DNA from 2 places in the Cohnella cellulosilytica genome. Region 1 is predicted to be linked to the other one. Evidence: predicted binding sites of a transcription regulator. Region 1 holds the regulator's gene; the other holds the start of a gene.
The links. The regulator CtsR, encoded in region 1, represses protease genes until heat stress. The targets are predictions, from matches to a motif close to ATGGTCAATAAAGGTCAAACA.
Positions count from the first base shown of each region.

Region 1 (15,679 bases):
ACGAGCTGCTGTACGTGACCAAGGCGGCGCTGAGCAAGCCGAACAACGCCACTCTTCTCGACGCACTCGAGCAGGCCGACTCGGAGGAGCAATGGCCGTCGCTGCGCACCGTTATCCGTCTCCACGAAGCGATCCGCCAATTAAACGCGGAGCAGAGGGCGTACGTGCGGGGGATTACGCTGTATACGAAAAACTCGGGGGCTTTTTACTATCGTCAAGGCGCCGGCGGCGTATGGCTCCCCCATCGCAATTACAAGAAGGAAATCTGGTTCGCCGATCTGGACGAGAGGAGCCCCGCGCCCCTGATTTACGGCACGGAGCAGCTTCGGGACGATCTGGACGCCCCGTACGTGTTCAAAATCATTCAGCCGCTGCGCCGTCCGGGCGGCCAGGAGCCGCAGGGCTTCCTGGAAGTGGAGGGCTCTCTGGAAATTATCAATACAATGCTTCTGGACGTGAACTTCGGACCGGACAGCCGCATTTTCGTGCTGGACCAGAACGACCGGATTATGTATGCGAAGGGCACCCGCCGCGCCGGCGAGGACTGGAACGCCGATTTCGGTCTGGACGACCGGGAGCTGTCCAGGCCGCGGCGGTCCAGCTTTACGACCTTGGACAATTCGCGCCACCTCGTGACGCATACCCGGTCCGGCCAGACCGGTTGGAAGGTCGTCGCGGTTATCCCCGCCGAGTATCTGACCCAGGGGATCGCCAAGGTCAAATGGTGGACGCTGGCCGGCGTCGTGGCCGGAGCCAGCGTCGCGGTGGTGGCCGCGATCTGGCTCGCCTACAGCATGACGCGCAGGCTGAGGCTGCTCGTTCTCGGCTTGCGGGATCTTGAACGCAACGATTTCCAGATGCCGTTCCCCCGGGTCACCTCCGACGAGGTCGGGCACGTCTGGGGAGCTATCAGCAAGATGGCCGGGCGCATCCATGTGCTCATTAACGAGGTATACCAGTCCAAAATTTTGCGGCAGGAGGCGGAAATCCGCTCGTTGCAAAGTCAGATCAATCCGCATTTTCTGAACAATTCTCTGGAAACGCTGCGCTATCTCATCAAGAGCGGCCGAACCCGATCCGCCGAAGAGGGAATTATCGCGCTGGCCGATCTGTTTCGCTATCACGCCGTCCGGAACCAGGAGATGGTCTCGCTGGAGGTAGAGATGGCTTTTATGAAAAACTACCTGCAGATGCAGAAGCTTCGTTTCGGGGAGCAGTTGCAGATCCTGTACGACATCGACGAGCGGGCGCTGCCAATCGAGCTGCCGGGCCTTCTGTTCCAGCCGCTCGTGGAAAACGCCATCCGCTACGGCGGAGACGAGACGGGGCTGATCTCGCTGACAATCCGGATCAAAAAAACGGAAGAGCATCTGTCGATCTCGGTCATCGACGAAGGCAAAGGCATTCCTCCGGACAGGCTAAACGCCATCTGGAGCGCACTGGAGCTGGACTCCGACCAGCAAGGCAGCATCGGCCTGCTGAACGTCCACCGCCGTTTGCGGCTGATTTATAAAGACCAAGGCGAGATGTTCATTCGCAGCGAGGAAGGCAACGGAACAATCGTCACCCTGAAGCTTCCGCTTGCTTAGAGCGGACCATTACGAAACGACCGGAGGGATGCTGAAATGAACGTGCTGATTGTCGACGACGAGGAAACGATACTTCGCGGCCTTGCCGCCCAATTGGAGGAGCTTCCGGTCCCCGGCATCGACCGGGTTCACTGCGCGTTGAACGCTTCGGAGGCTTTGAATCTTCTGTCTTCGACCCCGGTGGATCTCGTCATCACGGATATCCATATGCCGGGCATAGACGGCCTCTCCCTGACGGGCACGATCCGACATCGCCATCCCGATATCCCGGTCGTCATCCTGACGGGCTACAACGATCGCGCTTACTTACAGCAGGCGATACGGCTGAAGGCCGAGGACTACTTATTCAAGCCGGTGAAGCCGGCCGATCTTCTGCAATTGTTCGAACGGCTCGGAGAACGCCAGACCAGAGACCGCAAGACCAGCCGCTTCGTCGATATCGAGCGGTTCGAGTCGCTTCCGTTCCCGTTCAAGGCGGTGATGGCCTGTGATCTGGACGAGGGCAGCGCAGATCGGCGCAGCCAGCTTGGCGACGACGAAATGATCCTATGGATGTATCGTCAAGTGATCCACGAAGCCGCGGAAGCGCTGGAGGATATCTATTTCATATCCCCCGGCTCGTCGCTTGACCCCTGCAATCTGCTGATCGCATCGGGCGCGGCCACGGCCGAAGAAGCGATCGGCAAGCTGGAGAAGCTCGCCTCGTCGATCGGCGAATTCTGGTCGCGCAGCATCCGGCTCGGCATCAGCTTCGGCCTTTCCTCCGGCCGCGAACGAAGCGTTCCGTTCTCCGAGCCGCGCAAGGAAGCCTGTGTCGCGCTGCTTTACCGTCTGGGAATGGGCGGCGGCCTCCATCGGTTCGCGCCGCCTGACGGGCCGATCGCCAAGTCGTCGAGATCGGAGCTGCAGACGGCGATCGAGCTGGCGGACTCCGGCGCCATACTGACGGAGCTGAAACGCGAGCTCGCGCGCGTCCTCGACGGCGCGCCGGACTCCCGAATGCTCGCGGCGGAGGAGCTTCTGCAATTTCTGTACGCCCATCTGGCCCAATGCTATCCCGCCGATAGCCTGCCGCTGTTCCAGCGGGCAGCTACGCTGACTGAAAAGCTTGTCTGGGCAAGGACGGAAGAGCAATTCGCGCAGCTGTTCATGCTTGAAATGAACGAGTGGCTCGGCTCCGTCATCCCGGAGCATTCCGAATACGGAATTGTGGCCTTGGCCAAATCGGTCATCCAGGCACGGTTCTCGGAGCCGCTCAACATCGGAGAGGTAGCCGCCGCGGTCTACGTCAGCCCGAGCCATCTCAGCCGACTCTTCCGCGCGCAGACGAATACGACCTTTCTGGAATATTTGACAAACGTGCGCGTCGAGGAAGCCAAGAAGCGGCTGACGGACCCCCGGGCCAAGGTGTACGACATCGCCGTGCAGGTCGGGTACAGCGATTGGAAGCATTTCAGCCGCGTGTTCAAAGAAGCGACCGGCTTCCATCCGAGCGATTACCGCACGAGGACGATGGGCGCCCATTCGACCGGAAACGAAACTTGAGCGGGCGGGCCGGCCATCCCCTTGCCCGAAAAAAACCGTTCCGCAGGCCGTTAAGCCTTACGGAACGGTTTTCTTTTTCATGCGTTTGATTCGCGCAAGCCGGCAAATCGTCTTAAGCCTTGGACAGCTCGATCTCGCCCTTCTGCTTGACGACCAGGCCGCCGTCTTCCTCGTCGATGACGAGAGCGTGGCCTTTGGAGATTTTGCCGAGCAGCAGATCCTCCGACAGCCGATCCTCGATATGCTTCTGGATCGCCCTGCGCAGCGGACGCGCGCCGTACTGCGGATCGTAGCCTTCCTTCGCCAGGAACGCCTTGGCCGATTCGGTCAGCTCGAAGCTGACGTCGTGCTCGACGAGGCGCTTGCGAAGATCGTCGGCCATCAGCGTTACGATCTGCGCGATGTGCTCCTCGTTCAGCGGGTGGAACACGATCGACTCGTCGATCCGGTTCAGGAACTCCGGACGGAACGACTTCTTCAGCTCCGAGAGCACCTTCTCCTTCATGTTCTGATAGTCGCGTCCCGCATCCTGCGCGGCCGTGAAGCCGAGCGTGGAGTTTTTCTTGATCTGCTCCGCGCCGACGTTGGACGTCATGATGATCAGCGTGTTGCGGAAGTCGACCGAACGGCCCTTGGAGTCGGTCAGACGGCCGTCCTCAAGCACTTGCAGCAGGATGTTGAACACTTCCGGGTGAGCCTTCTCGATCTCGTCGAGCAGCACAACCGAGTACGGCTTGCGGCGCACCTTCTCGGTGAGCTGGCCGCCCTCGTCGTAGCCGACGTATCCCGGAGGCGCTCCGACCAGACGGGAAGTGGAGTGCTTCTCCATATACTCCGACATGTCGATGCGGATGACCGCGTTCTCGTCGCCGAACATCGCTTCCGCGATCGCGCGGGCCAGCTCCGTCTTGCCGACGCCCGTAGGTCCGAGGAAGATGAAGGAGCCCATCGGGCGCTTCGGATCCTTGAGACCGGCGCGGGCGCGGCGAATGGCGCGGGATACCGACTTGACGGCTTCCTCCTGGCCGATGACGCGATCGTGCAGGATGCTTTCCATCTTCAGCAGGCGCTCCGTCTCTTCCTCCGCGAGCTTGCTGACCGGAATGCCGGTCCAGCTGGCCACCACTTGCGCGATATCCTCGGGCGTGACCTCGGAATCGGTGCGGCCTTGCTTTTCCTTCCACTGGTTCTTCGTGAAGTCGAGCTCCTCGCGGATTTTCTGCTCGGTGTCGCGCAGAGCGGCCGCTTTCTCGAATTCCTGGCTCTGAACGGCGGCGTCCTTCTCCTTGCGGATATCTTCGAGACGCGTTTCGAGCTGCTTCAGGTTAGGCGGTACCGTGTAGGAATTGAGCCGAACCTTCGACCCCGCCTCGTCGATCAGGTCGATCGCTTTGTCCGGCAGGAACCGGTCCGGAATGTAGCGGTCGGACAGCTTCACCGCCGCGTCGATCGCCTCGTCGGTAATTTTCACCCGGTGATGCGCCTCGTAGCGATCGCGCAGGCCGAGCAAAATTTGCACCGCTTCCTCCGGCGTCGGCTGATCCACCGTAATCGGCTGGAACCGCCGCTCCAGAGCCGCGTCCTTCTCGATATATTTGCGATATTCGTCCAGCGTCGTCGCGCCGATGCACTGCAGCTCGCCGCGCGCCAGCGCCGGCTTCAAAATGTTCGAGGCGTCGATCGCGCCTTCCGCGCCGCCCGCGCCGATGAGCGTGTGCAGCTCGTCGATGAACAGGATGACGTTGCCGGCTTGACGGATTTCGTCCATGATTTTCTTCAGACGGTCCTCGAACTCGCCGCGATACTTCGTGCCGGCGACGACCGAGCCCATGTCCAGCGTCATGACGCGCTTATCGCGCAGCGTCTCGGGAATCTCGTTGTTGACGATGCGTTGGGCCAGCCCTTCGGCGATCGCCGTCTTCCCGACGCCAGGCTCTCCGATGAGTACCGGATTGTTCTTCGTCCGGCGGGAGAGCACCTGGATCACGCGCTCGATCTCCTTCTGCCGACCGATGACCGGATCGATGTGTCCTTCCCGCGCGCTGGCGGTCAGGTCGCGGGCCAGGCCGTCCAGCGTCGGCGTGCTGACGTTGGCGGACGGACCGTGGTTCTGCGACGCGCTCTCGTTGCTGCCCAGCAGCTGCAGCACCTGCTGGCGCGCCTTGTTCAGGCTGATGCCCAGGTTGTTCAGCACCCGGGCCGCGACGCCTTCGCCCTCGCGAATGAGGCCGAGCAAAATATGCTCCGTGCCGACGTAAGTGTGGCCCAGCTTGCGAGCCTCGTCCATCGACAATTCGATCACCTTCTTGGCGCGGGGAGTATAAGCGATGTTGGTCGGCTGCTCCTGTCCGCGGCCGATCAGCGATTCGACCTCGTCCTGGATTTTCTCGAGTCCCAGTCCGAGAGCGATCAGCGCCTTGGCGGCGATGCTCTCCCCTTCCCGGATCAAGCCGAGAAGAATATGCTCCGTACCGATATTATTGTGTCCCAGCCGCACCGCTTCTTCCTGGGCCAGGGCCAATACCTTCTGCGCACGTTCCGTAAATCTGCCAAACATCATAAGAAACACCTCCAATAAATTTAGAATAAAACATTTATGAAAGAGTTGCCAGTCGGGAACGGATGAATTCCGCCCGCGATTTGTCCCGATCCTCCGGGCTCATCGCTTCCCCGTACGTCAACTGGAGAAAACCGGGCTGCGTGGAGACGAGCAATTCGTTCAGCGCCTGCGGATCGACCTCCGGCAGCAAGCCCAGATGGGAGCCGAGCCGAATGTCGGACAGCCGCTGCGCCGCTTCCTTCGAATCCATGATCAGCGCCTGCGTCAGGATGCCGTACGATCGGCGAACGCGGTCCTCGACGCGCAGTCTCGATTCGCCCAGCAGCTTCGCCCGCGCCGACTTCTCGTGCTCGATGATCTGGCGCGCCACCTGGAACAGGTTGTCGATGATCTCCTGCTCCGACTGCCCGAGCGTCACCTGGTTGGACACCTGGAACAGGTTGCCCGTCGCTTCGCTGCCTTCTCCGTAGATGCCTCTGACGGCCAGCCCGACCTGGGTTACCGCCGACAAAATCCGGTTGATCTGCCCCGTCATGACCAGCGCGGGAAGGTGCATCATGACCGAGACGCGAATTCCCGTGCCGACGTTCGTCGGACAGCTCGTTAAGTATCCGTACTTCTCGTCGAAGGCGTAATCGACCTGCTCTTCGAAAATATCGTCGATCTTGCTGGCCGAATCCCAGGCCTCGTTCACCTGAAACCCCGAGCATAAACATTGAATGCGAAGATGGTCCTCTTCGTTAATCATTACACTAATCTCTTCGTTCGGACTCAGAATCAGCGCTCCCGCCCGGGATTCGTTCGCCAGATTCGGGCTGATCAGATGCTTCTCGACCAGCACGAGCTTCTCCAGCTCGGTCAGCTCCGACAGCCGGACCTGCTCGATCTTGCCGAGCCCGTTCAGACGGCCGTTCTCCGCCACGGCGAGCAGCTGGTCCGCGACCGCCTGCGCCTGCTCCGAACTCGCCATAAGCGGGAAAGGCCGGTTGCGCAAGTTGCGGGCGATTCGTACGCGGCTGCTGATCACGACCTCCGACTCGGGGCCGCTGCCCTTCATCCACTGACTAAGCGCCTGCTTCGTGAATTTTCTTTTCGCCATCGTTCATCCCTGCCTTTCAGCCGCTCATTTCGCTCTCGAGCTCGCGAATCCGGTCCCGCAGCTGAGCCGCGGTCTCGAAGTCCTCGCGCTCGATCCTGCCCTGCATTTCCTTCTTCAGCTGCTCGATTTCGCGCTTCGTCTTCAAGTGGCCGCCGGCCCGCTTCGGCACCTTGCCGACATGGACCGTATTGCCGTGCACCCGCTTCAGCAGCGGGTCCAGCCGCTCGGCGAAATGCTTGTAGCAGTCGCTGCAGCCGAACCGGCCGACTTTGGCGAACTGCGCATAGGTCATCCCGCAGGTGTCGCATTTCACTACCGGCGGCTTGGCCGTCTGGCTGCGGGATTCGAAATCCATCAGTCCGGAGAGCAGATTATGGATGGAAAATCCGCCCGCGGTTCCCGGAAGCAGCTCCCCCTTCTCCCTGGCGCACGTCTCGCAAATGTGCAGCTCGGTTTTCTCTCCGTTGACGAATTTCGTAAAATGAAGCGTAGCCGGCCGTTTGCCGCATTCCTGGCATTGCATAGCTCTCAGCCTCCTCTCGTCATTTCGCAAGCAAGGCGATCAGCATCGCCTTGAGCAGCTTCGCCCGGATCTCGTCGCGGATCGGAAGCTTCAGCGCCAGCGTGTCGCGCGAGACGGCCGCTTTCAGCAAATAAGCTTCCCGTTCGGTCAGAAAACGGGCTTCCTCCAGCTGGTAGATCAACCCTTCCGCCGTCGTCTGGTCGATTCTGTCCCCGACCGTCTGGCGAATATGGCGCTGAACCGCCTCCAGCGAAGGAAGATCGACGCGTTGGATGCGAATGTACCCGCCTCCTCCACGTTTGCTTTCCACGTAGTAGCCCTTCTCCAGCGTAAAGCGCGTGCTGATCACATAGTTGATCTGCGACGGCACGCAGGAGAATTTGTCGGCGAGCTCGCTTCGCTGAATTTCGATCGCGCGCCCCTGGTTGCTCTCCAGGCTTTGCTTCAGATAGTGTTCGATAAGATCGGATATATTACGCACGTCAGGCCTCCTTTCGGCACGGTTCTGACTTTGACTTTCTTTGACTATATCTCTATTATACGCCGTTTCCTTTAAAATGCAACATGCCGAAGCCCCCTCGAGAAGGAAAATCGACCAACTAAAAAAAGAATTCCGATCGGGGGGAGGAGTCGGAGATCTGACCCTCGTTATTCCCCCGAATCGGATCAGCTCGAAGCGAAATTTCCTTGACGCAGCCGGCCGAGGATCGTTCGACCGACCGTCTCCGGGGAGAAGAACGTCCGAATGGTTCTCTGACCGTTGGCCGCGATCCGCCGCCGCCACTCTTCGTCGTATACCGCCTTCCACATCAGGTGCACGGCATGTTCCAGATCGGGCTCCGCCCATAGCTGATGCGCTTTGTACGGACCGTAATGGCTGCCGACCCGGATCAGCGAGCAGCGGACCGCGCCGGAATTCGTCTCGTCCATGAAGTCGACGTTGCCGGACCAATGCGTGCCGATGACCGGCTTGCCCAGATACATCGCTTCGGCCAGAGGCAGTCCGAAGCCTTCGGAGCGATGCAGCGCCACATAACAATCCGCGCACGCAAGCAGAGCGTTGGCTTCGGAACGGCTGAGCACCCGGTCGATGATCCGCACGTTCGGCAGCCCCTCCGCCTCCTGCCGCAGATTGTCGGATTCCGCCTGCTGCGGATTGTTCATTTTGATGACCAATCCGGCCTGCATGCCGTATCGCTCGACGGCCAGGCGGTAAGCCTTCAGCACGGCGGACGGATTTTTGCGGGAGGAATAGCTGTACGTATCGTACATGCACAGGAACAGAAACCTGCGCCGCGGCAAGCCGAACGCCGTCCGGTCCGTCCCTTCGGGCACCTCCACGCGGATGCCGTGCGGGACGACGGAGACGGGAACGGGCGATTTCTTCGCCACGCTGTCCCGGACGAAAGCCGAAGGCACCCACACCTCGTCCAGATGACGAAAGCCTTCGGCGTATTCGTCCGGGAATTCCGGAAGCTCCCAGTGCCAATATCCGATGTTGTGCCTACCCCCGAACCAATCGTCTCCGAGCTCCGCATAGGCGACCGGCATCTGATCGGCATTGATGTGGAACAGGTTGACCGGATAGAGCGGCTCTTCGATCTCGGCCGACCTCCAGGACAGATCCCGGTCGCGCGAAAAGTTGCCGCCCGAGAAGTTCAGAATGCCGAACGGAATCCCCGCCTCGCTCAGCGCTCCGGCCGCCAGCCGGCACGACTCTCCGATTCCCATCTCGTACCTCGCATAGCCGATCAGGTTAACGCCGGACATATCGCCATCCCCCTGTCCCTCCTAAGCGTAGATCATCGAATCGATGACCGGATGCCAGACGACCGGATCGACGCCGTACTCGATCGGGACGAATTGTCTGGCCCAGGCCATCAGGCTGTGGCGGCTTGCCCCCTGGGGTTCCGGAAACAGCCGCTGCAGGTCGACCCGGGTCTCGTAGATTTCCCTCAGCAGGTTCGGCAGCGGGGCGCTGGAGGTTGCCGCGGTAAACAACCAGCGATAGAAACCGTTCGGAGTCAGCGTCTGGAACGGATTGCCGAAATGCGCGGGCGCTCCGAGCTTCCGGTACAGCTTGCGAACGACGGGCGGCACGACGACGCCGTTGTCGAAGTAATTGTAAGCGTAGCGCCAGCCCGCGGACGCGGCGTAACCGTTCGCGATCAGGCGGGAGACGTATCCCTGGAACAGCCCGTACAGGTCCGGGAAGTCCGTCCATTGGTGACGCGTCTGATGCTTGGAGATGCGGACGAGATCGGCGGACAAACCGCTGAAGTGGTAGAAAACGACCGGCTTCCCGCCGATTTCGTACATGCCGTTGCGGTGGACGATCGGGCGTTCGTGCAAGTTCCAATAGGCGGCATTGTAGGCGGGGTCCTTCCAAATCCGAACGCCTTCGAACAGGGCGGGAACGAAGTCGATCCATTTCTGGTCGACATGATAACCCCGGGCCGGGTCCATCACGCACTCTCTCGTTAATCTGGCCTTCCACCAGTCCAGCATGCGCAGCGCCTCATCCTTGCGGGACAAAGCGATAAAGCCCAGATTGTAAACCCCGGCTTGCAGCAGCTCCGCCTCTCCCGGCTTCTGCAGATCGGGCGGGAGAGGGGTGAGAATATGCGGGGTCAGCACGATCGAATACCGCGGCAGCCGGCGGTACAGATCGTCCATCCGCTGCGTGACGAGAGTGTCCGGGTCCAGATAGACGATCGATTCCAGTCCGCGCCGAACAAGCAAATATTCCAGAAAAAACGGTTTGACCGCCGTATTGAACTCCGTAATATCGTACTGAAATCTCATGTCGGGGGATGACGGCAAGCCGATCTCCGGCAAGCGCACCCATTCGAACGACGGTTCGCTGGCTTGGATCTGCCCTTCGTCTTCGTCCGCCAGCAGGACGTACACCTTGCCCGTCGGATGGTGCTCGAGGAACGACTGCGCGAGCGTACGGGCCATCGCAATATAGTTTTTGGAGATTATCGTGCATAGATTATCCATTCGGCCGGCTCTCCCTTCAAGGCTGCGAACGCCAATATTGAAGGAGATCCTCCATCGTCCGCTGGAACGGAATCTCCGGCTTCCATCCCGTCGCTTCCTGAAACTTGCGGTAATCGCCGAGCAGAATCTGCACGTCAGAAGGACGCAGCCGGCTCGGATCGGTCTGTACCTCGATGCTGACGTTGCTGAAGCTGAGCAGCGTGTTCAGCATCTCTGCGATCGTGCAGCAGGTTCCCGAGGCGATATTATAGTTTTCTCCCGGCTGCCCCTTCTCCAAAGCCAGCCAGTAGCCGCGAACGACGTCGCGGACGTCGGTGAAATCCCGCTTCGCCTCCAGATTGCCGACGTGGATAACCGGCGCTTTCCGACCCTTCTCGATATCGACAATCTGCTTGGCGAAGTTGGACGTGACGAAGTTCTCTCCCCGGCGCGGTCCGGTATGGTTAAAGGTGATGGTCCGCACGACGTGGAGGCCGTAGCTTCGATGATACTGGTAGCCCAAGTAATCCTGGGCAACCTTGCTGATCGCGTACGGACTTAACGGGCGCAGCGGATTCGTCTCGCGGATCGGCGTCTCCTCCGGCTCCACCTGGCCGTATTCTTCGCTCGAGCAGGCGATCTGGATTTTCGCCGGCAATTCGAACCGGCGGACGGCTTCGAACAGATTGACCTGTCCGGCGACGTTGTTGTGGATCGTATCGATCGGCGAATTCCACGACGTCGGCACGAAGCTCTGCGCCGCGAGATGGAAAATGAGGTCCGGCCTCTCCCGGCCGATCAGCGTCTCGACCGAGAACGGATCGCGCAGCTCGCATTCCGCGAGACGGATCTCTTGGCGCAAGTGCGAGATATGATCCATGCGGCTTCGGTTGCGAATCGTTCCGACGACTTCCACGCCCTGCCGCAGCAGGAACTCCGCCATATGACTTCCCACGAAACCCGAAATGCCGGTCACGAGCGCTTTCATCAACCGACGCCTCCTCCCTGTTTTTCCACGTGCTGAACGATCGATTTCAGCTTCTGCTCCATCGACTTGTGGCAGATTAACACGCCCTCCGCCGTAGAGACGATAATGAGCTCCTCGGCTCCGATGACGATCGTCTTACGGCCTTCGGAAAAAATAATATTGCGGCTCGATTCGAACGCATGAACGGCCCCGTGCAAAATATTGCCGTTTGAATCGGCGTCCTCCTCGCGGATTCTCTCCAGCGACGCCCAGCTCCCCATGTCCTCCCACTCGTAGCGGAAAGGCAGCGTGAACAAATTGTCCGCCTTCTCCAGAACGGCGTAATCGACCGATATTTTCGGCAGGCTCGCATACACCCGTTCAAGATTCCGTCCGGCCTCCGTCAGCGCGCCCCACAGGGCCGGCTGGTGCTTCTCCATCGCTTCGGCGATCGTGGACGGCCGCCAGACGATAATGCCGCTGTTCCAGAACACGTCGGGCTTCGCGACCAATTGGAGCGCCGTCTCCCGATCCGGCTTCTCGATAAACGAGACGACCCGGCGCGCCCCCTCCGGCCTCTTGTCCCCGGAGGTCAGAATGTAGCCGTAGTTCGTCTCGGGACGCACTGGAACGATGCCCAGCGTCACGATCGCGCTGGAAGCTTCGGCGATCGTCTCCGCCTTGCAGAACGCTTCGTACAGCGCCAGAATATTCGGGATATGCTGATCGGACGGCATCATGACGAGCGTCTCGTCGTCGTCCAGCCGAAGGAAGTGCAGCGCCGACAGCGCCGCGCAGGGCCCCGTATCCCGCTGCACGGGCTCCAGAATCAGCCTGGCGTCGTCCAGCTCCGGCAATTGCTCCAGAACGAGCGCCCGATACAACTCCGCGGTGACGACGTAGATTTGCTGCGGAGGCACGATTCGGGCCAGGCGGCGATAAGTGAGCTGGAGCATCGTCTCCTCCGAGGTTAACGCGAGAAACTGCTTGGGCCGATCCTCCACGCTTCTCGGCCACAGGCGGCTGCCCTTCCCGCCTGCCATTATGACGATTTTCATGTGTCAGATCCCCTTCGCTGGTATCAACGGATTCCGATCTCGGCGGATCGACCGCTGCAAATGCACGGTTTATTGTATGGACGGCCCGCCCGGATGGCATGGACGATTAACTACCGCGCGCAAAATGGTCCTTCCGCCCTGTTCCGCCGATACGTTCGGGGAGGCTTCAATTCATGCCGAGCAGCTGCCTGATTTTGCCCCCGATCACGGAGGGGGAATACTCGAAATGCACGTCGAACGCCGCTTTTCTGCTGATTCTCTCCCGCTTGGAACGATCCTCGAACAGCTCCCGCATCGCCCCGCCTACCCGGTCCGGCCGAATATCGGCCCACATATGGCTGAAGTAATATTCCGGACGCTCCGTCTGCAGCTTGGCGTCGACCGGCACCAGTTCCTTCTCCGGCTCGATCAGCACGCTGTTGACTCCGTTCATGAACTCCGTGTATCCTCCCCAGTTCAGGCCAATCGCCGGTTTGCCGAGCGCCATCATTTCCATCGCGGGCATTCCCCATCCGGCCCGGTCCACGGACACGTAGGCGTCGCAGCTCGAATACAGATCGATAAGCTCCTGCTCCCCGAACGGCTCCACGATGACGAAGATTTGCGAGAACAGCCGGTCCGCGGGTACGTAGGAACGAATGACCGCCATGACGTCCTCCGGCTTGTAGCCGCTGTGGACGTACACCTTCAGCACGAGCGACACGTCCTCCGTCCGGTCGAACTCCCGGCAGAACGAATAGATCAGCAGATCGACGCCTTTGCGAAAATCAAAACCGAACACGTACAAAAACGAGAAATTTCTCAGCGGCGGAGTAAACACGATACGGTTATAGGGTCTGCCCGGATAAAAGCGCGTTACGTCGATCGGATAGGGAACGACGCGCAGCTTGCCCGGATCGACGCCGCTTCGCGAGAACGTCTCGAAATTGAACTTGGAGGGCACCCAAACCTCGTCCAGTTGATTGCACAGGTGCGGCCAATCCCCGGGAACGCGATCGGTCTCGAACAAGGTGACGCCGATCGTTCTCGCGACCTTTACCGCGGGACGATGCATTTGAAAATGGGGCGGCACTCCGTGCTGGATGCAGACGGGACGGTCGCCGATCTCGTCCGTGGACAAGCTCTCCAGCCATTTCACCGTCTCTTCTCCGATTTCCGTCTTGTGCCGGCTGGCCATCGTCGGCGCGATGTAGACGGGGATTTCCGCCGCCTCCAGCGCCCGCAAATAGTTGCGCGATACGTTCCCGTAGCCGCCCATATCGTAAACCGGGCCGACCCAGTAGACTCCCGTACAGGTCAACGAGCATCGCCTCTCCTTCTTCGCCACTCCCGTTTTTCGTCAGTATATGAACGCACAGGCGGCGTTGCTTCGCATCCTGGCCATTAACGCGTCCCGCACCGACATTTGTCCATGCACATTAACGTTCGCCGCATATACTTCATTACTGGTGTGAATTATCTATCCCGTTAAAGGAAGGAGCTCGCCCTATGGGAATTGCCGGCCTGGAGCTGTTCAACTACTTCTTGTGCGACCTCGAGCCTCTTCCCTACAACCGGCTGCCTTACGGCAACTGCTCGGAGCGCACGATAGAGATCCCGATCGCCATTCGCTTTCTTCGCCGGATGGAGGCGGGGCTTCGCGAGCCGTACCTGGAGATCGGCAACGTCTTCGCCAACTACTTGCCGCTGCTCGATCCGCACCCCGAGCTGACAAACCGGATCGTCCTCGACAAATTCGAGGAGGCTCCCGGCGTCCTGAACGAGGACCTGATGGATTACCGGGAGAAGCACGCCCTGATTCTTTGCCTGTCCACCGTGGAGCATATCGGCCAGCATGCGTACGGAGAGCAAAAATCGGGCGACCGCGAAGCCCCGCTGCTCGCCCTTCGCCATCTGTATAATTTGCTGAAGCCGGGCGGCTCCGCACTCGTTACCGTGCCCTTCGGCAAATTGATGGACATGGGGTGGCTCATCCAGTTCAGCGACGAGTACCTCCGGCTGTTGACCGACAGTTACGGCGTTCCTGCCGAAGCGCTGGACGTTTCCTACTTTCGCAAGCTCGATATGGATATGCATCTGAACAATCCGAAGCAGTGCTGGATTCAATGCGGCAAGGAGGAGCTGGCGGATAAACGCTTCGACAGCCCGTTCATGTTCGCCAACGGCATCGCCGTCATCCGCATGCGGAAAACCGGTCCCGACGTTATGACCGAACCGCGCCCCCACGAGCCGCTGACCTTCGAGCCCGCGCCGACCGTATCCAGCGTCTACTTCGCCCCTTTTGTCCGGCCCGCGGGGTTCGACAAGGACGGCTACTTTCCCGCCGCTCGGCCCGGCTACGTTTTCTACGGTCCGTCGTTGACGCTGGCTCCCAAAAGCTACGTCCTTGAGGCTTCGTTCGAGATCGAAGGCCCCGGGGAGTTTACTTTGGAGGTGACCTCGAATCGGGGGCGCCGCCGGTTGTGGAGCCGTAAAATCGTCCGCAGCGAACGGCTGTCGGCTCCGATCGAAATCAAGCGGGAAGAGCACCAGTCGGAAATTCGCCTGTATCAGCATAATGCCGCGAACTGCCGCGTGCGGGTGCCTTGTCTCGTCCTGAACGAGGCGTAAACGAATCTAGGAGGAATCGAATTGTTCGATCTGACCCGACCTCACGTCTACGTAGGTGATCACACGATATTGACCAATTTGAATGCCGGTCCCGCCATGTTCCTCGATTTGCGCGATCCCGTCTGCATGGCGATCTATCTTACCGGGGAATGGGAAGGCTGGCTGACGGGAACGTTTCTGTCCGTCGTCAGACCGGGCATGATCGTGCTGGACATCGGCTCCCACAGCGGCTACTTTACGCTGCTGGCCGCCCAGCAGGTCGGTCCGACGGGCTACGTTCACGCGTTCGAGCCGAATCCGTTCCATCATAAAAACCTGATCAAGAGCGCGTCCGTCAACGGATACGCCCACGTGCTGCTTCACCGCGTGATGGTCTCGGATAAGAACGGCGAGGAAGTGATCGAGACGAAAGGAGACGGCGGCTCAAGCATCGTCTATCCGGCTCTGGCTCCGCTTATTCCGCCGACGAAAACGAAGGTGCGCAAAGCCATCCTGAAAGAACTGATCGTCCCTCATACGAAGGTGGACGTCATCAAGATCGACATCGACGGCGGAGAGCCGTATATTATGGACAGTCTGTTCGAGGTGATTGACGCGAGCGGCCGAATGGTGATCTTCATGGAGTACCTGCCTCTGCTGTGGGGAGGCCACGATCCTCGTCCGATCATGCAGAGATTTTACGACCGGCGTTTCGCGATCTTTAACGTGGCGATGGACAGATCGGGCATGAAGCCCGTTACGATAGA
Region 1 covers NZ_JBHMDN010000022.1:4,239-19,917, reverse strand. Annotated here, with positions in the region: gene ACFFT4_RS17550 (cache domain-containing sensor histidine kinase) at 1-1,589, shown strand, start outside; gene ACFFT4_RS17545 (response regulator) at 1,626-3,134, shown strand; gene ACFFT4_RS17540 (ATP-dependent Clp protease ATP-binding subunit) at 3,247-5,694, opposite strand; gene mcsB (protein arginine kinase) at 5,729-6,793, opposite strand; gene mcsA (protein-arginine kinase activator protein McsA) at 6,810-7,316, opposite strand; gene ACFFT4_RS17525 (CtsR family transcriptional regulator) at 7,336-7,797, opposite strand; gene ACFFT4_RS17520 (glycosyltransferase family 4 protein) at 7,983-9,086, opposite strand; gene ACFFT4_RS17515 (hypothetical protein) at 9,108-10,319, opposite strand; gene ACFFT4_RS17510 (GDP-mannose 4,6-dehydratase) at 10,336-11,286, opposite strand; gene ACFFT4_RS17505 (mannose-1-phosphate guanylyltransferase) at 11,286-12,323, opposite strand; gene ACFFT4_RS17500 (glycosyltransferase) at 12,490-13,623, opposite strand; gene ACFFT4_RS17495 (class I SAM-dependent methyltransferase) at 13,812-14,933, shown strand; gene ACFFT4_RS17490 (FkbM family methyltransferase) at 14,955-15,679, shown strand, end outside.

Region 2 (15,679 bases), on a different contig from region 1:
GAGCGGGAGCGGCCGCATCAAGGAGCGGGAAGGGGAATCCCTTCCCTTAATGAGGGGAGCTATCGGAAATGAATAACGTCAAGTCCAATGAACTTAAGCTGTGCATGATCGGCGCCGGGGAGCATGCCGGCCGGAATGTCTATCCGAGCTTTGCCTTTATTCACGGCGCGAACGTGGTCGCCAATTGCGATCTGAATGTGGAAAGAGCGAGAGCGCTTGCCCGCCAGTGCGGGATCGAGCATACGTACGCGGACTATCGCGAGATGCTCGAGAAGCATAAGCCGGACGGCGTGCTCATATGCGTGGGACCGGATTTCCATGCGAAGGTATCGATGGAACTGATGCGCGCGGGCTACCACGTCTATACGGAGAAGCCGCCCGCGGTTTCGTACGAGCAAGCGAAGCAGGTCGTCGCCGTCAGCAGGGAAACCGGGAAAATATGCATGACGGGGTTGAAAAAGAGATTTGCTCCGGCTTATCGGAAGGCGAAGGAAATTTTGGACAACCCGGAAAACGGGCAGCCGGAAATCATGTCGTTTATCCGCACGGAGAACAACATGAAAAATACGGACGATCCCAAGACGCAATTTCTGCTCGACGCCTGTGTTCATCCGATCGATTTATGCAATTATTTTTTCGGAAAAGTGAAAAGCTTGTACGCGTCCCATAAGGAACCCGCTACCTATGCCATCTCGCTGAAGCACCGCAACGGCGCTGTCAGCACGATGACGTTGACGGATCGAATCAACGGACCGCGAAGGTACGAGGAGGTCACCATCGTCACGGATAAAAGCACGATCGTCCAGGTGCACGGCTCCATCGACATGCTGGCTTTCCGGGAGGGCGCGCCGATCGGCGCGTATCGCCCCGACTTTGCCATGGGCCGCTCCCATTCGATCGTGGAACAAGGCTTTTCCGGAGAAATTCAGGAATTTATCGACGCGATTCGCGAAAATCGCCAGCCCGTGTCCCATATCGAGCAATCGTCCCATGCTCCGCAAATTTACGAGGCGATCAAAAAGTCGATCGAAACGGGCCAAACGGTGTTTTTGGAGGAGGACTGAGAGATGCTGATCGGGTTTTCAAGGCCGTCGTGGGAAGCGCAGGACAGCGAGCAGATTTTCCGGCTGGCACAGGAATACGGATTGGATGGCGTTCAGGTCAAGCCGCAGCAGTACGATTCGCTTCATCTGGATCCCGATCGTTTTAAGCAGGTTTACGGGGACCGCGCCTATCTGGCCCGGGGCGGCATCATCGTCTACCTCGGACCGAACTATCGTCAATGGGAGGAAAGTTTCCCGGCGTTTCTGTCTTTTGTCCACGGAGTAGGCGGAGAACAAATCTGCGTGTGCGCCAACGTTCGCGAAAGCGATCTGGACGGGGACGGCGTGCGGGGCGTTGCCGATGTGCTGAACGAATTGGGGCGGCAGGCGAAAGACGTCGGGGCGACGGTCTCTCTCCACAACCATTCGGACGGCGCGATCTTCGAAACGATAGACGATATCGAGCGGCTGTTCGCACACGTCGATCCGACGTATTGCGGGCTTACGTTCGATACGGCCCATGCGGTCAAAGGCGGCATTGCCGATCTGGCCGGAGCGCTTGAACGCTACCGTTCGTTCGTGAACAATATCCATTTGAAGGATTTGACGCCCGACGGGGCATTCTGTCCGCTCGGTACGGGAACGGTCGATCTTCAATCCGTTATCGCCAAATTGCGGGAATGGGATTACCGGGAATGGCTGATCGTGGACGAGGAAACCAAAGGCTTAACGGTTCGGGAAGCTTTCGATCGCTCGATCGGTTACTTGAAATCGAACGGATTGTTCTCCTGAATTCGCATGAATTGGCCAAATCCCTTCGCCTGCGCGGCGAAGGGACTTGGTCGATTTTTTTATCGTAAGGATGTGTCGGAGCGTGAGCAAAAGAAATTTGATTTGGATGATACTGGCCATGACATTCGTAACCGCGAGCATGCGTCCTTCGAATACGTCGATTCCTCCTTTGCTCGTCACCATCAGAGACGATCTGGGCATGAGCAGCACGGCCTTGAGTCTGTTGGCCGTCATTCCGATTTTATGCATCGGCCTGACTTCGACCTTCGCGGCGAGAATAGGCAGACGTTGGGGCGCGGAACGCGCGATCGGACTCTCTTTGCTGCTCATTGGCGCGGGAACGGCGATGCGTTTTGCCGCAAATTCGTCCTTGTTTTTGCTGTTGACGGCAGTTGTCGCCGGAATCGGTACGTCGGTGGCCAGTCCGTTGTTTTCCAGCTTCATTAAAAGGAACTTCCCGGGACATACGGCGATCTTAACCGGAATCTATACGCTTGGCGTCGGCATCGGCGCTTCCATGGGATCGGGGCTTACGATTCCGCTGCAGCAGGCGTTTCATGGATCGTGGTCGACGGGGCTGGGGATATGGTTTCTGTTTCCTCTCGCGACATTTGTAATCTGGCTGCCGATATTCAGGAGGAAACCTGTCGCTTCCGCGCCCGATGCGTCTGCTGCGAGCCTTGTAAAGCTGCCGGTAAAAAACAAGACGGCCTGGCTTCTGACGTTTCTTTACGGCTTGCAGGCTTGCATTCACTTTATTGTCGCGACCTGGCTTGCGCCGATCGCCCAGGAATCGGGGTTCAGCGATTATATCGCCGGAATCATGCTGACCGTGTACATCGGCTTGCAGACGCTGTGCGGCTTCGGGATTGCGATTTTCGTCCAACGTTCGCCGAGTCGGGCTCCCTGGCTGATCGGCTCGAGCGCTGTCATGCTGATCGGAGTATTGCCGCTTATTTTATTGCCGCCCGCATACGGGCCGTGGATGTCGGCCGTCATGCTCGGCGTCGGCTCGGGAGGGTTGTTTTCCTTATCTCTTCTGATGCCGCTCGATCATACGAAATCGGCGCTTGAATCGGGCGCGTGGATGTCAATGATTCAACTGTTCGGCAGTCTGATCAGCGGACTCGGTCCGATGCTGATCGGCGCGCTGCGCGACGTGTCGGGGAATTATCGAAGCTCTTACGTTGCGTTGTTGATCATGTGCGGACTTCTGCTCTGGGTTTCTCTGAAAATAAGAAAGGGATTGATTCAACCGGGGGCGACTCGCGGGGGCGAAGCTTGAATGTATTTCCAAAGGTTCGGAGAAAATAAAAAACCGCCTGCCAGATTGGCGGGCGGATCAGGACGATGTCTGAACAAAGATGCCGACTCTTATTAGGCTTCTTTATAGTGGCTCAACTGGCGAATGGACAGAGCCTCTTCCAGGAGCTCGATGAATTCGTGGGACAAATTCATCTTCTTGGCTTCTCTGTAAACCTCAAGCAGGTGCTCATCTTTAAGCGGGCGAAGCAACGACGCTTTATCGCTCAGCCGACGAGCTGCAACCATATCGACGGGAGAGGAGTTCGTTCTCCCTGCTGTGGTAAGATCCTCGGACGACGTGGTTACAAGGTACGGATAAGGTCTGTCGATCATACGTTAATTCCTCTCTTCCAAAGTTCCTAAGAGATCGCTAGAACTGGGTCTTAATGGAATTCTTACATCTAACAGAATAACATGCTTTGGCGGACTAGCAGAGAGGGTATTCAAAGTTTTGAATTTATGTTGACATTATGTGGGAGTTGTGGTATTGGGGCGAAAAGGAAGAGGCTATTCCCGTCATCCTCGGATGTCGTCGGAATAGCCTCTTGGAGAATTGGACGTTTTAGCCGACTTTCTCGATGACCTTGTCGATCAGTCCGTACTCGCGGGCCGCTTCGGCTTCCATGAAGTTATCGCGGTCGGTATCCTTCTCGATCCGTTCGAGCGGCTGGCCCGTGCGTTCCGCAAGGATGCCGTTCAGCTTATCGCGCAGCTTCAAAATTCGGCGCGCGCGGATTTCGATGTCGCTGGCCTGGCCTTCGGCCCCGCCCAGCGGCTGATGGATCATCACTTCGCTGTTCGGCAGGGCGAAGCGTTTGCCCTTGGCGCCGGCCGTGAGCAGGAAAGCGCCCATCGACGCGGCCATGCCGACGCAGATCGTGGAGACGTCCGGCTTGATGAACTGCATCGTGTCGTATATGGCCATACCGGCCGTTATCGAACCGCCGGGACTGTTGATGTAGAGATGGATGTCCTTTTCCGGATCTTCGGCCGCCAGGAACAGCAACTGAGCGATGATGGAATTGGCGACCACGTCGTTCACCTGCGTGCCCAGAAATACGATTCGATCTTTGAGTAAGCGGGAATAGATGTCATAAGCCCGTTCTCCTCGATTGGTTTGCTCGACAACCATAGGTACAAAACTCATGTTTGGCGTCCCTCCTCTTGTTCTTTCGTTTTCTTATCATAACGAATCCGAAGACAAAAGTCAAAGAAAGTCAAAGAGTCTCGGGAGAGAGTTTTTCGGAGAGCGGGGAGGCGATCGGGAAAAACGGATTCTGTTCGGGAGGAGGATAAATGAATGAAAAAAACCGGCCGAGAATCTCGGCCGGTTGCGTTGTCGATTGAGTGGCGCGCCCGTGAGGAATCGAACCTCAATCTCAGCCTTCGGAGGGCTGCGTCATATCCGTTGGACCACGGGCGCTCGTTAAGTACAGCAAGAGTTATTATAGGGGATGAAGGTTGAAAATGCAAGGGATTGGGCGATTAAAATTTCGCGGGGCGGACAAATGGGACGTTGGTCGGCAGGGGGGAGAGACTGGAGGGCAAAGCCAAAGCGAGTGAGACCGGAGAGGCGGAGGGAGACGGAGAGGCCGGGAGATCGGGGACGGGGAGGAATCCGGGCAGGCGCTGCGAATTTTTTATAGGGAACTCATTCTGCATACGGTAGGAGAAGGAATGACAATGCTGCCCTTCGTTCAATTGGCGCAATTCCGGGAGATCAGGCCTTGCGTGCGCTTTGCCCATTATACGGATTTTCCGCTGGAGGTGCCCTCTCGCTATATTCGCGACCATGAGTTTATTCTGGTCGACAAGGGACGGGGAGTCCTGTATACGGAGAGCGGCTCTCACGCTTACGAGGAAGGGAGCCTGCTCATGATCCCGCCGGGGGTGCTGCACTCTTTCCGGGACGATCCCGACGCCTCGTCCGGATACGCGCATTGGGCCATTCATTTCGATTGGGAGCCGCGTTCGGAGGAAGAGCTGCTGCAGATTGTCGGAGAAGAAGCCGGACCGATTCGTCCGGACGAAGCTCCGGGAGAGGCGGAGAGCTTAGGCTCCGTCTGGCTGCCGAATCTGGCGAGAATCGACGGCGGCGGAGAGGAAATCCGCAGGCTGATCGGGAGCGTCGTCGAGGCTTTCCGCGAAGACCGGCCCTTCCGCATGCTCGAGCTGCAATCCGTCATGCTGCGGCTGCTGCTTGCTCTGGCGGAGGGACTTCGCGATGGCCGTCTGACGCATGCGCTGCTGAGCGACAGGAGAACGAAGGCCGAGTCGAAGGGCAGAGCGGACATTACCGATTATATTTTGAAAATCCACGATGCGGTAAGGGATAACGCGAACGCAGGCGACATCCACAATCGCTGGCGGGAAGACGTGTTCTTCAGCGCTTCCCATTTTCATCGTCTGTTCAAGGAGCAGACGGGGCTTGCGCCGCTGGAATACGCGACCAAGCTCAGAATGGAGAAGGGGGCGCGGCTGCTGCTCGGAACGAAGCTGTCGGTGCAGGAGATCGCCTTCGCCTGCGGCTACGAGGACAGCAAATACTTCAGCCGCTTGTTCCGGCAGCGCGAAGGAATGAGCCCGAGGCAGTACCGCGAGCACTTCCTCGCCGGAAAATGAGCGTATTCTCCACCTAATTCGATAGCCGCGCCCTCCCGGGTCGAACCGGCCGACTGCTACAATCGGCTTACGATCGACGGAGGAGGGCTATTGTATGAAATCATCCGACCTGCTGCGCGAGCGCTTCGCTTCCCATGAGCCGCCGCGCAGCTTATTTCCGTTATTGTGGCTGCACGGGGCTCCCGAGGAGACGGAGGAGGCGCTGCGCCGCGAGATCCGGGCGATGGAGGAGGCCGGCTGCGGCGGCTTTGTCATCGAATCGCGCCCGCACGCGGATTATTTGGGAGAGGGATGGTGGCGGGACGTCGGCATTTGTCTGGACGAAGCGAGAAGATTGGGCATGGACGTATGGATGTTCGACGAGGAATATTATCCGTCCGGCATCGCCGGGGGCAAAGTGTTGGACCAGATGCCCGATTATAGAATGGAGGTGCTCACGAAGGCAAGCTTCCTGTGGAGCGCCGACGGGGAAGAGCCTGGGGTGATGCCTCTGGATGCGGAGCTGTTCAAAATCGTCTGCGTTCCCGAGGCGAAGGGAGAACGGGCCGCCTTCTCACGGTGGCCGGAATGGCAGGCGTGGGCACGGGAGCGCCGGGAAGCGGGAGAGACGGCTTCGTGGACGGTCCATGTCATCGGCGTCAAGCCCTCCTGGAGCGGGCGCATGTTCGACAAGATGGTCGATTACCTGTCGCCCGAAGTGACGGACTGCTTCATCGGATTGACCTATGAGGCGACCAAACAACGTTTTCCCGAATATTGGGGCACGACGTTAAAGGGCTTTTTCGGAGACGAGACGAGCTTCGAAAACTTCGGGTCCTACGACGTGTCGTTCGGGGAGGAGACGCCCTGCTTTCCGTGGCCGACTTCGGTGCGGCGCACCTTCGAGGAACGGTGCGGGTACGATCTGTATAGCTGCGTCGAGACGCTGTGGCTGGACGGCGATGCGGAGGAGACGGCGAAGGTCCGGACCGACTTCATGGACCATCTGACAAAGCTGTTCTCGGAAAATTTCTTCGCCCGCATCCAGCGCTGGTGCCATGCGAACGGCGTGCAGTTCATCGGACACGTCGTCGAGGATAATCGGGCGCATATGAATCATGGCTTCGGCGTCGGGCATTTTTTTCGCGTGACGAAGCACTTCGATATGGGCGGCTACGACTTTGTGCTGCGCCAGGTCGATTCGGAGCAGAAAATCGCCTCCTACGAGGAGCATTTTCCGCAGTTCAGAACATACCGGGATCTTCCTTACCCCGACTTCTTCCACTACACTCTGGCCAAGCTGGCCCAATCGGCGGCGCATCTGGAGGTTGGCACAGACCTGGTCATGTGCGAGAATTTCGGCGCGTACGGCTGGGATCTCGGACTGCGAGAGATGAAATGGTTGACCGACTGGATGACCGTCCGGGGGACGAACTGGTATGTGCCGCACGCGTTTTCCCCGATTTTTCCGGACCCGGATTGCCCTCCTCACTTCTATGCGGGCGGCCGCAATCCGCAGTGGCCTTATTTCAGACAGTGGGGGAATTATGCGAACCGTTCCTGTCTGATGCTCAGAGAGGCGCGGCATATCGCCCCGATTGCCGTTCTCTATCCGGCCGAAGCGCACTGGGCGGGAGATACGAACGAGCTGGACGGGGTGTGCAAAGCGTTGATGCGGAGCCAGTACGACTTCGATATTTTGTCGATGGATCTGCTGGTCGACGAGGAACGGTGCAGGATTGAGGGAGGAGAGCTGCAGATCGGGGGCGAGCGATTCTCCGTGGTCGTGCTGCCAGGGATCGTCCGGCTTCCGGCTCCGGTCCGCGAACGGCTTAAGGCCTTCATCCGGTCGGGAGGAAAGGTCGTATCGGTGAACCGGGCGGCCGTGGAAGGCGGGGAGCCTGTCGGACTGGACGAGTTGGCGGAGCGCCTGTCCGGTTGGCTGGCGCCCGGCGTCGGAACGACGAAGCCGTTCCCGGAGCTTCGCTTCTGCCATTACGAGAAAAGCGGCTTGCAGATTTTTTTCCTCAACAACGAAAGCGTCGAAGAGACGTTCGAGGATATTGTCGAGTTTCCGGCAAGCGGAGCGATGGAGCGATGGACGCCGATGGACGGGAAAATCGAAGCGCTGCCTCTGTACGAACGAACGGGAGACCGGGTTCGCGCTCCGATTCGTCTGGAGCCGTACGAATCGTGCTTTATCGTCGTCGATCCGGACAGGACCGGACATGGAGAGGGCGCGGCGGAGCTGGGGCTCTCCAAGGAAGAATGGCATCGGGCACAGCGGTCGGAGGACGGAAGCCTCCGGCTGGCGATGCGAAGCGGGGAACGGCGGATCGAGCCATGGAGCGCGACGGCCGTTCGCAGCCCGCTGCCGGAAGCGCCCAATGTGGATTGCTTGTCCGGACTTGGCGATTGGGGCCGAATCGAGGGGATGGAGACGTTCTGCGGCAGCGTCGATTACGAGGCGTCGTTCCGGTTGGACAGCTTGGAGGAGAGCTTCTCGCTGGATCTGGGGCAGGTGGGAGAAGTTGCGGCGCTCGCGGTGAACGGCCGGGAGCTGACTCCGAGGCTGTGCCCTCCGTATCGTTGGGAGCTTCCGTCAGAGGCGCTCAGGCTCGGCGAAAACCGGGTCAAGGCGACCGTGACGAACACGCTCGGTCCGTATTTCAGGGAGGACGATTTCCGCAGGGACGTCCCGGCGCCGGCCGGTCTGATCGGTCCGGTGACCTTGACGGCTTGGAAAAGCCGAGCGGCATTGGAGGAAAGGAAGGGATTCGCATGATCGGCATTCCTTGTCTATGGCACCCGTCGCCCAGTCGGTCTCAGAACGTCTACGTGCTTTTTCAGGCGCGAATTTCCGGCCCGGCAGCCGGTGTTGGCCGGCTGCGGCTGCGCGTTTTCGGCGTCAGCCTGTATCGACTGTATTGGGACGGGGAGGAGCTCGGGGAAGGTCCGGCTCGCTTCTCCCCCGATCGTCCGGAATACGACGAGCTGGAGTTGGCGTTAGAAGGTGGAGAGCATGTCCTCTCCGTGATGGTTCACGATTACGGCGTGCATACGCGCATTCTGATGGGCGGAATTCCGCCGTTCCTGCAATGCGAGGCGATCGGACCGGACGGGGCGCTGCCGCTCGAGTGGAAATGTCGGGAGCTGTCGGCCTTCGGGCCGACCGAACGCAGGGTGAACGGACAATTGGGCTGGATGGAAAACTGCGACACCCGGCTGCTGCCGGACCTGCGGCTGGCCTTCGACGGAGCCGGCTGGACGGAGCCGGTCGTCGTCGCGAAGCCGCTTGGGGAAGCGGCGTACGGCCCCAAGACGATCGGAGATTGTCTGAGCCTGCCCGTGGAGGCGGAAGAGATCGCCCGAGGCGCGTACGCCGATCGCTTCGGCTACGTCGACGACGATCCTCCGCTGCGGTTTCTCAGCCGCGATCTGCGGCCGGACGTTCCGGCCGACGGTTTCTGGGTGCGCTACGATCTGGGCCGGATCGGCCTGTACCGGCCGCGAATCGAGATCGAGGCGCCCGCCGGGACGATTGTGGAGGCGGGCTACGGCGAGACGTTAACTGACGGGAAGGTGCATCCCGTCATCACGCTTTCCGCCAGCGCCTCCTGCAACATGGATCGCTGGGCAGCCCAGGGAGGGCGGCAGACGCTGCAGACGTTCGTTCCGCGAGGCTTTCGGTATTTGGAGGTGCATGTCGCCGCTCCTTCGTCCGAGGCTCGGGTATTGCGGGCGGAAGGGGCGATGCGAACGCTCTACGACCGTCCGGCGGGAAGCTTCCAATGCGCCGATCCGCTCCTGAACGAGATTTGGAGCCTGGGCGCCAGGACGCTGCAGGCCTGCTGCGAGGACGCGCTGATCGATACTCCGACGAGGGAGCGGGGACAGTGGCTGGGAGATGCGGCGGTAACCGGAATGGAAACGCTGAGCGTTGTCTACGGCAGCCTGGAGCTGGTGCGAAGAGGACTGCTGCAGGCCTCTTACCGGAGAAGAAGCGAGGACGGACTGGCGGCCGGACTGTGCCCGGGACAGGAGTCTTATTTGACGTCGTACGCGCTGTACTGGATCATCGGCTGCGTGCGGTACAGCCGGTTGACCGGAAGCGCGGAGCTGCTGCGGGAGGGCTACGATACGGCCGAGCGGACGCTTGCTTTCTTTTTCTCGCACAAGGGACCGAGGGGGACGAAGCCTTCCGGCGAGACGTGGGATTTCCTCGATTGGGGGCATGAGGTCGCGCCGGGCGAGATCAACGTCAGCTTAAACCTGCTGCTGCTGCTGGCGCTGGAAGAGATGGCGGCCTGGGAGCGGACGCTCGGCAAGGCCGAACAGGCGCGACGGCGGCTTGCGCAGGCGGAGGAGCTGCGGCTGCTCGTCAGGGAGACGTACTCGACGGCGGAAGGGCTGCTCGCCAAGTCGGTTCCCGCGGAAGGGGAGAATCTGCCGAAACGGAGACGGGCCGGGTTCCACGCCACCGTTCTCGGCTTGCTGACGGGCATGTTCGAAGACCGGACGAAACCCGCGGCGATCGGGTTCGTCAAACGGCATATACAGAGCTGTTTTCCGAACGATCCGGAGGCGCCGAGACTGTCGCGGCCGGATGCGGCAAGCGATCGGCTGATCACCCCCAGCTTTGCCCATTTTTCGCTGCAAGCGTTGTGGGAGGCCGGGGAGGCCGATTTCGTGCTGGGGCAGTATCGTTCCTGCTGGGGCTGGATGCTGGAGCAGGGCGCGACGACGCTGCTCGAGGTGTTCGACACGCGCTGGAGCCATTGTCACCCGTGGTCCGCGGCTCCGACCTGGCAATTGTCCCGCTATGTGCTCGGACTGATTCCGGACCCCGGCGAGCGCGATTCGCGCCGGTATCGTTTGCGGTTTCGGCCCGGTTCGCTGCCGTTCGCCTCGGGAGTCGTCCCCCTGCTGACCCAACAGGGAGAGTCCGTCTCAGTTGAATGGTCGCGCGCGGACGCGGGCGGCTGGACGTACTCGCTGCGGACCGACCGGCCGCTGCGGATTCGCATAGAGGGCGGAACGATCGTGCGGCAAGCGGTCGACGGCAAGGAGGAAGACAGAGGCGGATCGGGGCTCGGGGAATGGCTCGAGGTTCGCCGCAGTCTGGAGCTGACGTTCTTCGGATGAGGGATGGAAGAGGGCGGGATTCGCGCGGGCGCGCGGTTCCCGCCCTCTGTCGTTTGCGCGCGGAGGGTTGGAGGGGGGCAGGCCGCTCAAGGCTTTCCCGTGTTCGGGACATGGAGGAGATTTTTCGCGGGGATATTATGCGGAACGACTCTTGCAACAAGCGCGAAAATTAGCTAAGATATAGGTGGGACTTAAATTGATGTGGCGGGACGTTTTATGTCCAACGGAAGCTTCGCATCGTTGCCGACGATGACCGTTCGGTCTCAGGAGGATAGGCGGAAGAATGCGAAAAATTATCGATATACAGAAGAAGCTGCTTCCGGACCTGCTCCGGGTAATGGAGACGAGGTACGACATTTTGCACCGGATTTATCTCGAGGGCTCGATCGGTCGGCGCACGCTGGCGACCAGCCTGGGGATGACGGAGCGGGTGCTTCGTTCGGAGCTGGAGCTGCTCAAGTCCCAAGGGCTGCTGGATACGGCGACGACAGGCATGACGTTGAGCTCCGACGGCAGGCAGCTGGTGGAAGACATGGAGCCGATCGTTAAGGAACTGTTCGGCTTGTCGGATCTGGAGGACGAGGTTCGCGAGGCTTTCGGGCTGAAGCGGGTGATCGTCGTTCCGGGCGATTCGGACGAATCCGATCACGTCAAGGCGGAGCTGGGCAGGGCGGGCGGCCGCGTTCTTCGCGAAAGTCTCTCCTCGGGCGACGTGGTCGCCGTCATGGGCGGCTCGACGATGGCGCAGATGGCCAAGCAGTTTTCCGCGCTTTCCCAGATGAAGGAGAACTGGTTCGTCCCGGCAAGAGGCGGGCTCGGAGAGAGCGTCGACTACCAGGCCAACACGATCGCTTCGGAGCTGGCCAAGCGGGCCGGCGCGCGCTACAGAATGCTGCACGTTCCGGACCATCTGAGCGAAGAGGCTTATCAGACGATCATGCAGGAGCCGAACGTCAGGGAAGTGGTCGACATGATCCGGGGGGCGCGAATTGTCGTTCACGGGATCGGGGACGCAGTTACGATGGCCAGACGCCGCAAGCTTGTGGACGGGACGATAGACGAGCTGGTGAAGGACGGAGCGTTGGCGGAAGCCTTCGGGTATTACTTCGACCGTCACGGCAGGGTCGTTCACCGCATGGCTACGGCCGGACTCCGGCTCGACGATATCGAAGCGGCGGAAATGGTGATCGGCATCGCCGGAGGCAAGAGCAAGGGAGAGGCGATCGCGTCCGTGATGCGCTTCGGCCACGACGATGTGCTTGTGACGGACGAAGCGGCGGCCAGGGAAGCGCTGCGGCATATTTAACCGATCGCGAGCTTAAAGCCGGGAATTCGGGTAATCCTTACTTATAGCGAATGTTCCGCAAGTCCGACTCCGGCATCGGTCGAACGACCTCTGAGACAGCGGTCTCGGCGCTTAGCGCCTTGATATAGCATCAAATCATTTTTTCCAATCCAAGGAGGAAATCAACATGGCAGCAGTAAAAGTGGGCATTAACGGATTTGGACGTATCGGACGCAACGTGTTCCGCGCGGCTCTGAACAACCCTGAAGTGGAAATTGTCGCGATCAACGACCTCACGGACGTTAACACGCTTGCTCACCTTCTGAAATACGATACGACGCACGGCAAATTGGACGGAACGGTTGAAGTCGGCGAAGGCGCGCTGATCGTTAACGGCAAGACGGTTAAAGTATTCGCGGAGCGCGATCCGGGCAACCTGCCTTGGTCTTCCGTAGGCGTCGAGATCGTCGTTGAATCCACGGGTATTTTCACAGCGAAAGACAAAGCCGAGCTTCACCTGAAAGGCGGCGCGAAGAAAGTTATCATCTCCGCTCCGGCTACGAACGAAGACATCACGATCGTTATGGGCGTTAACCAAGACAAGTACGACGCAGCTTCGCACACGATCATCTCCAACGCATCCTGTACGACGAACTGCCTGGCTCCGTTCGCGAAAGTTCTGAACGACAAGTTCGGCATCGTCAAGGGCATGATGAACACGATCCACTCCTACACGAACGACCAGCAAGTATTGGATCTGCCTCACAAGGACCTGCGCCGCGCCCGCGCTGCCGCAGAGAACATCATTCCTTCTTCCACGGGCGCTGCCAAAGCCGTTGCTCTCGTATTGCCTGAGCTGAAAGGCAAGCTGAACGGCATGTCGATGCGCGTTCCTACGCCTAACGTATCCGTTACGGACCTCGTGGCCGAGCTGAAAGTCAACGTTACGGTCGAAGAAGTGAACGCGGCTCTGAAAGCTGCTTCCGAAGGTCCGTTGAAAGGCATCATGAACTACTCCGAAGAGCCGCTCGTATCCAGCGACTACAACGGCGACCCTGCTTCCTCCACGATCGATGCGCTGAACACGATGGTCGTCGAAGGCAACATGGTTAAAGTGATTTCCTGGTACGACAACGAGTGGGGCTATTCCAACCGCGTCGTTGATTTGGCTGCTTATATTGCAAGCAAGGGCCTATAAGTTAACCAACCTCCTAAATCAGAGTGCGGCATCCCCCTAAATCCCCCTTCCCGAAGGGGGACTCCAGAGGGCTCCGCCCTCTGGACACCCGGCGCTGTCGGTTGAGCGGCAGAGGACGGGGGAGGGAACGGCCTGCTTGGATCGCTGCGTCCCGGATTTGCTCTGCAAACCCGGGACTACGCTTAACTATCGAGCGGGATGTGCGGCCGCGGGCCGGAAGGGAAGGCGGCTCTCCTCTGCGCATGACTGCGCTTCTTGAGGAGAGAAGGCTTGAGAGCCGGGGTTCCCTGCGCGCTGACTGCGCCGCTCGGGAACCTAAGGTCAAAGGCTGGGGTTTCCTACGCGCTGACTGCGCCGCTTGGAAACCTAAGGTCAACGGCCGGGGTTCCCTGCGCGCTGACTGCGCCGCTTGGAAACCGAGGTCAAGGGCCGGGGTTCCCCACGCACTGACTGCGCGGCTCGGGAACCTAAGGTCAAAGGCTGGGGTTTCCCACGCGCTGACTGCGCCGCTTGGAAACCGAGGTCAAGGGCCGGGGTTCCCCACGCGCTGACTGCGCCGCTCGGAAACCTAAGGTCAACGGCCGGGGTTCCCCACGCAATGACTACGCCGCTCGGGAACCCGGATCAAAAGCAGAGCTTCCCTTCGTGGAAAGATAGATACAAAAACAAGGCGGGCTCCCTACAGGAGCCTAGCTTTGCGCAAGGAGATAGACAGCCATCTGAGGAGGTTCGACCCTTGAACAAAAAAAGCGTAAGAGACGTAGAGGTTGCAGGGAAGAAAGTGTTCGTGCGCGTTGATTTCAACGTGCCGCTGGAAAACGGAGCGATCACGGACGACACGCGCATCCGCGAGACGCTGCCTACGATCAAATTCTTGATCGAGAGGGGCGCAAAAGTTATTCTGGCGAGCCACCTGGGCCGTCCGAACGGTCAAGTCGTCGACGGGCTGCGCTTGACGCCGGTCGCGGCGCGCCTGTCCGAGCTGCTGGGCAAGCCGGTAGCGAAGGCCGACGAAGTGGTCGGAGCGTCGGTGCAAGCGAAGGTTGACGAGCTGAAGGACGGAGACGTGCTGCTGCTGGAAAACGTTCGGTTCGAAGCGGGAGAAGAGAAGAACGACGCCGAGCTGGCGAAGTCGCTGGCCGCGCTGGCCGATCTGTTCGTCAACGACGCTTTCGGAGCGGCTCACCGCGCGCATGCGTCGACGGAAGGCATCGCGCACCACATTCCTGCGGTTTCGGGTTTGCTGATGGAGAAGGAGCTTGACGTCCTCGGCAAAGCGCTGAACAACCCGGAGCGTCCGTTCACGGCCATCGTCGGCGGCTCCAAGGTGAAGGACAAGATCGACGTCATCAACAAAATGATCGAGATCGCGGACAACATCCTCATCGGCGGAGGTCTCTCTTACACGTTCCTGAAGGCGCAAGGCAATGAGATCGGCTTGTCGCTGTGCGACGATTCCAAGCTGGACCTGACGCTCGAGTTCATCGAGAAAGCGAAGAAGCTCGGCAAAAACTTCTATCTCCCGGTCGATATCGTGGTATCCGAAGATTTTAAATCGGCCGTTAACATGGATATTGTCGGCATCGACGGTATCCCGGCCAACAAGGAAGGCGTCGATATCGGTCCGAAAACGCGTAAAATCTACGCGGAAGTCATCAAAAACTCCAAGCTGGTTCTCTGGAACGGACCGATGGGCGTATTCGAAGTGGATGATTTCGCACACGGTACTCGCGAGGTGGCGCAAGCTTGCGCGGACTCGGACGCTTACACCGTGATCGGCGGCGGCGACTCCGCGGCGGCGACGGAGAAATTCCATCTGGCCGACAAAATGAACCACATCTCCACGGGCGGCGGCGCTTCTCTGGAGTTCATGGAAGGCAAGGCGCTTCCGGGCGTCGTAGCACTTAACGACAAATAGAGGTGACAAGGATGAGCAGAACACCGATTATCGCGGGCAACTGGAAAATGTTCAAGACAGCGGGCGAGGCAGCTTCCTTCGCGGCCGAAGTAAAAGGCAAAGCGGAGGTTGCCGGCGTGGAGAGCGTTATCTGCGCTCCGTTCACGGCGCTTCCTGCGCTGGTCGAAGCGGTTAAGGGCACGACGATCAAGGTCGGCGCGCAAAACCTGCACTTCGAAGACAGCGGCGCTTACACGGGCGAGATCAGCGGCGCTATGCTGAAGGACCTCGGCATCGATTACGTCATTATCGGCCACTCCGAGCGCCGTCAATATTTCGGCGAGACGGACGAGATCGTGAACAAGAAAGCCCACGCGGCATTCCGTCACGGCCTGGTGCCGATCGTATGCGTC
Region 2 covers NZ_JBHMDN010000007.1:337,763-353,441, reverse strand. Annotated here, with positions in the region: gene ACFFT4_RS04635 (extracellular solute-binding protein) at 1-2, shown strand, start outside; gene ACFFT4_RS04630 (Gfo/Idh/MocA family protein) at 69-1,064, shown strand; gene ACFFT4_RS04625 (sugar phosphate isomerase/epimerase family protein) at 1,068-1,835, shown strand; gene ACFFT4_RS04620 (MFS transporter) at 1,918-3,120, shown strand; gene ACFFT4_RS04615 (sporulation histidine kinase inhibitor Sda) at 3,213-3,473, opposite strand; gene clpP (ATP-dependent Clp endopeptidase proteolytic subunit ClpP) at 3,703-4,287, opposite strand; tRNA gene ACFFT4_RS04605 (tRNA-Arg) at 4,489-4,563, opposite strand; gene ACFFT4_RS04600 (AraC family transcriptional regulator) at 4,818-5,762, shown strand; gene ACFFT4_RS04595 (glycosyl hydrolase) at 5,857-8,526, shown strand; gene ACFFT4_RS04590 (family 78 glycoside hydrolase catalytic domain) at 8,523-10,886, shown strand; gene ACFFT4_RS04585 (sugar-binding transcriptional regulator) at 11,170-12,192, shown strand; gene gap (type I glyceraldehyde-3-phosphate dehydrogenase) at 12,359-13,369, shown strand; gene ACFFT4_RS04575 (phosphoglycerate kinase) at 14,106-15,287, shown strand; gene tpiA (triose-phosphate isomerase) at 15,299-15,679, shown strand, end outside.
Region 2: clpP (ATP-dependent Clp endopeptidase proteolytic subunit ClpP) is a predicted target of CtsR. The motif match lies at 4,344-4,364, and genes of this name have one in related genera.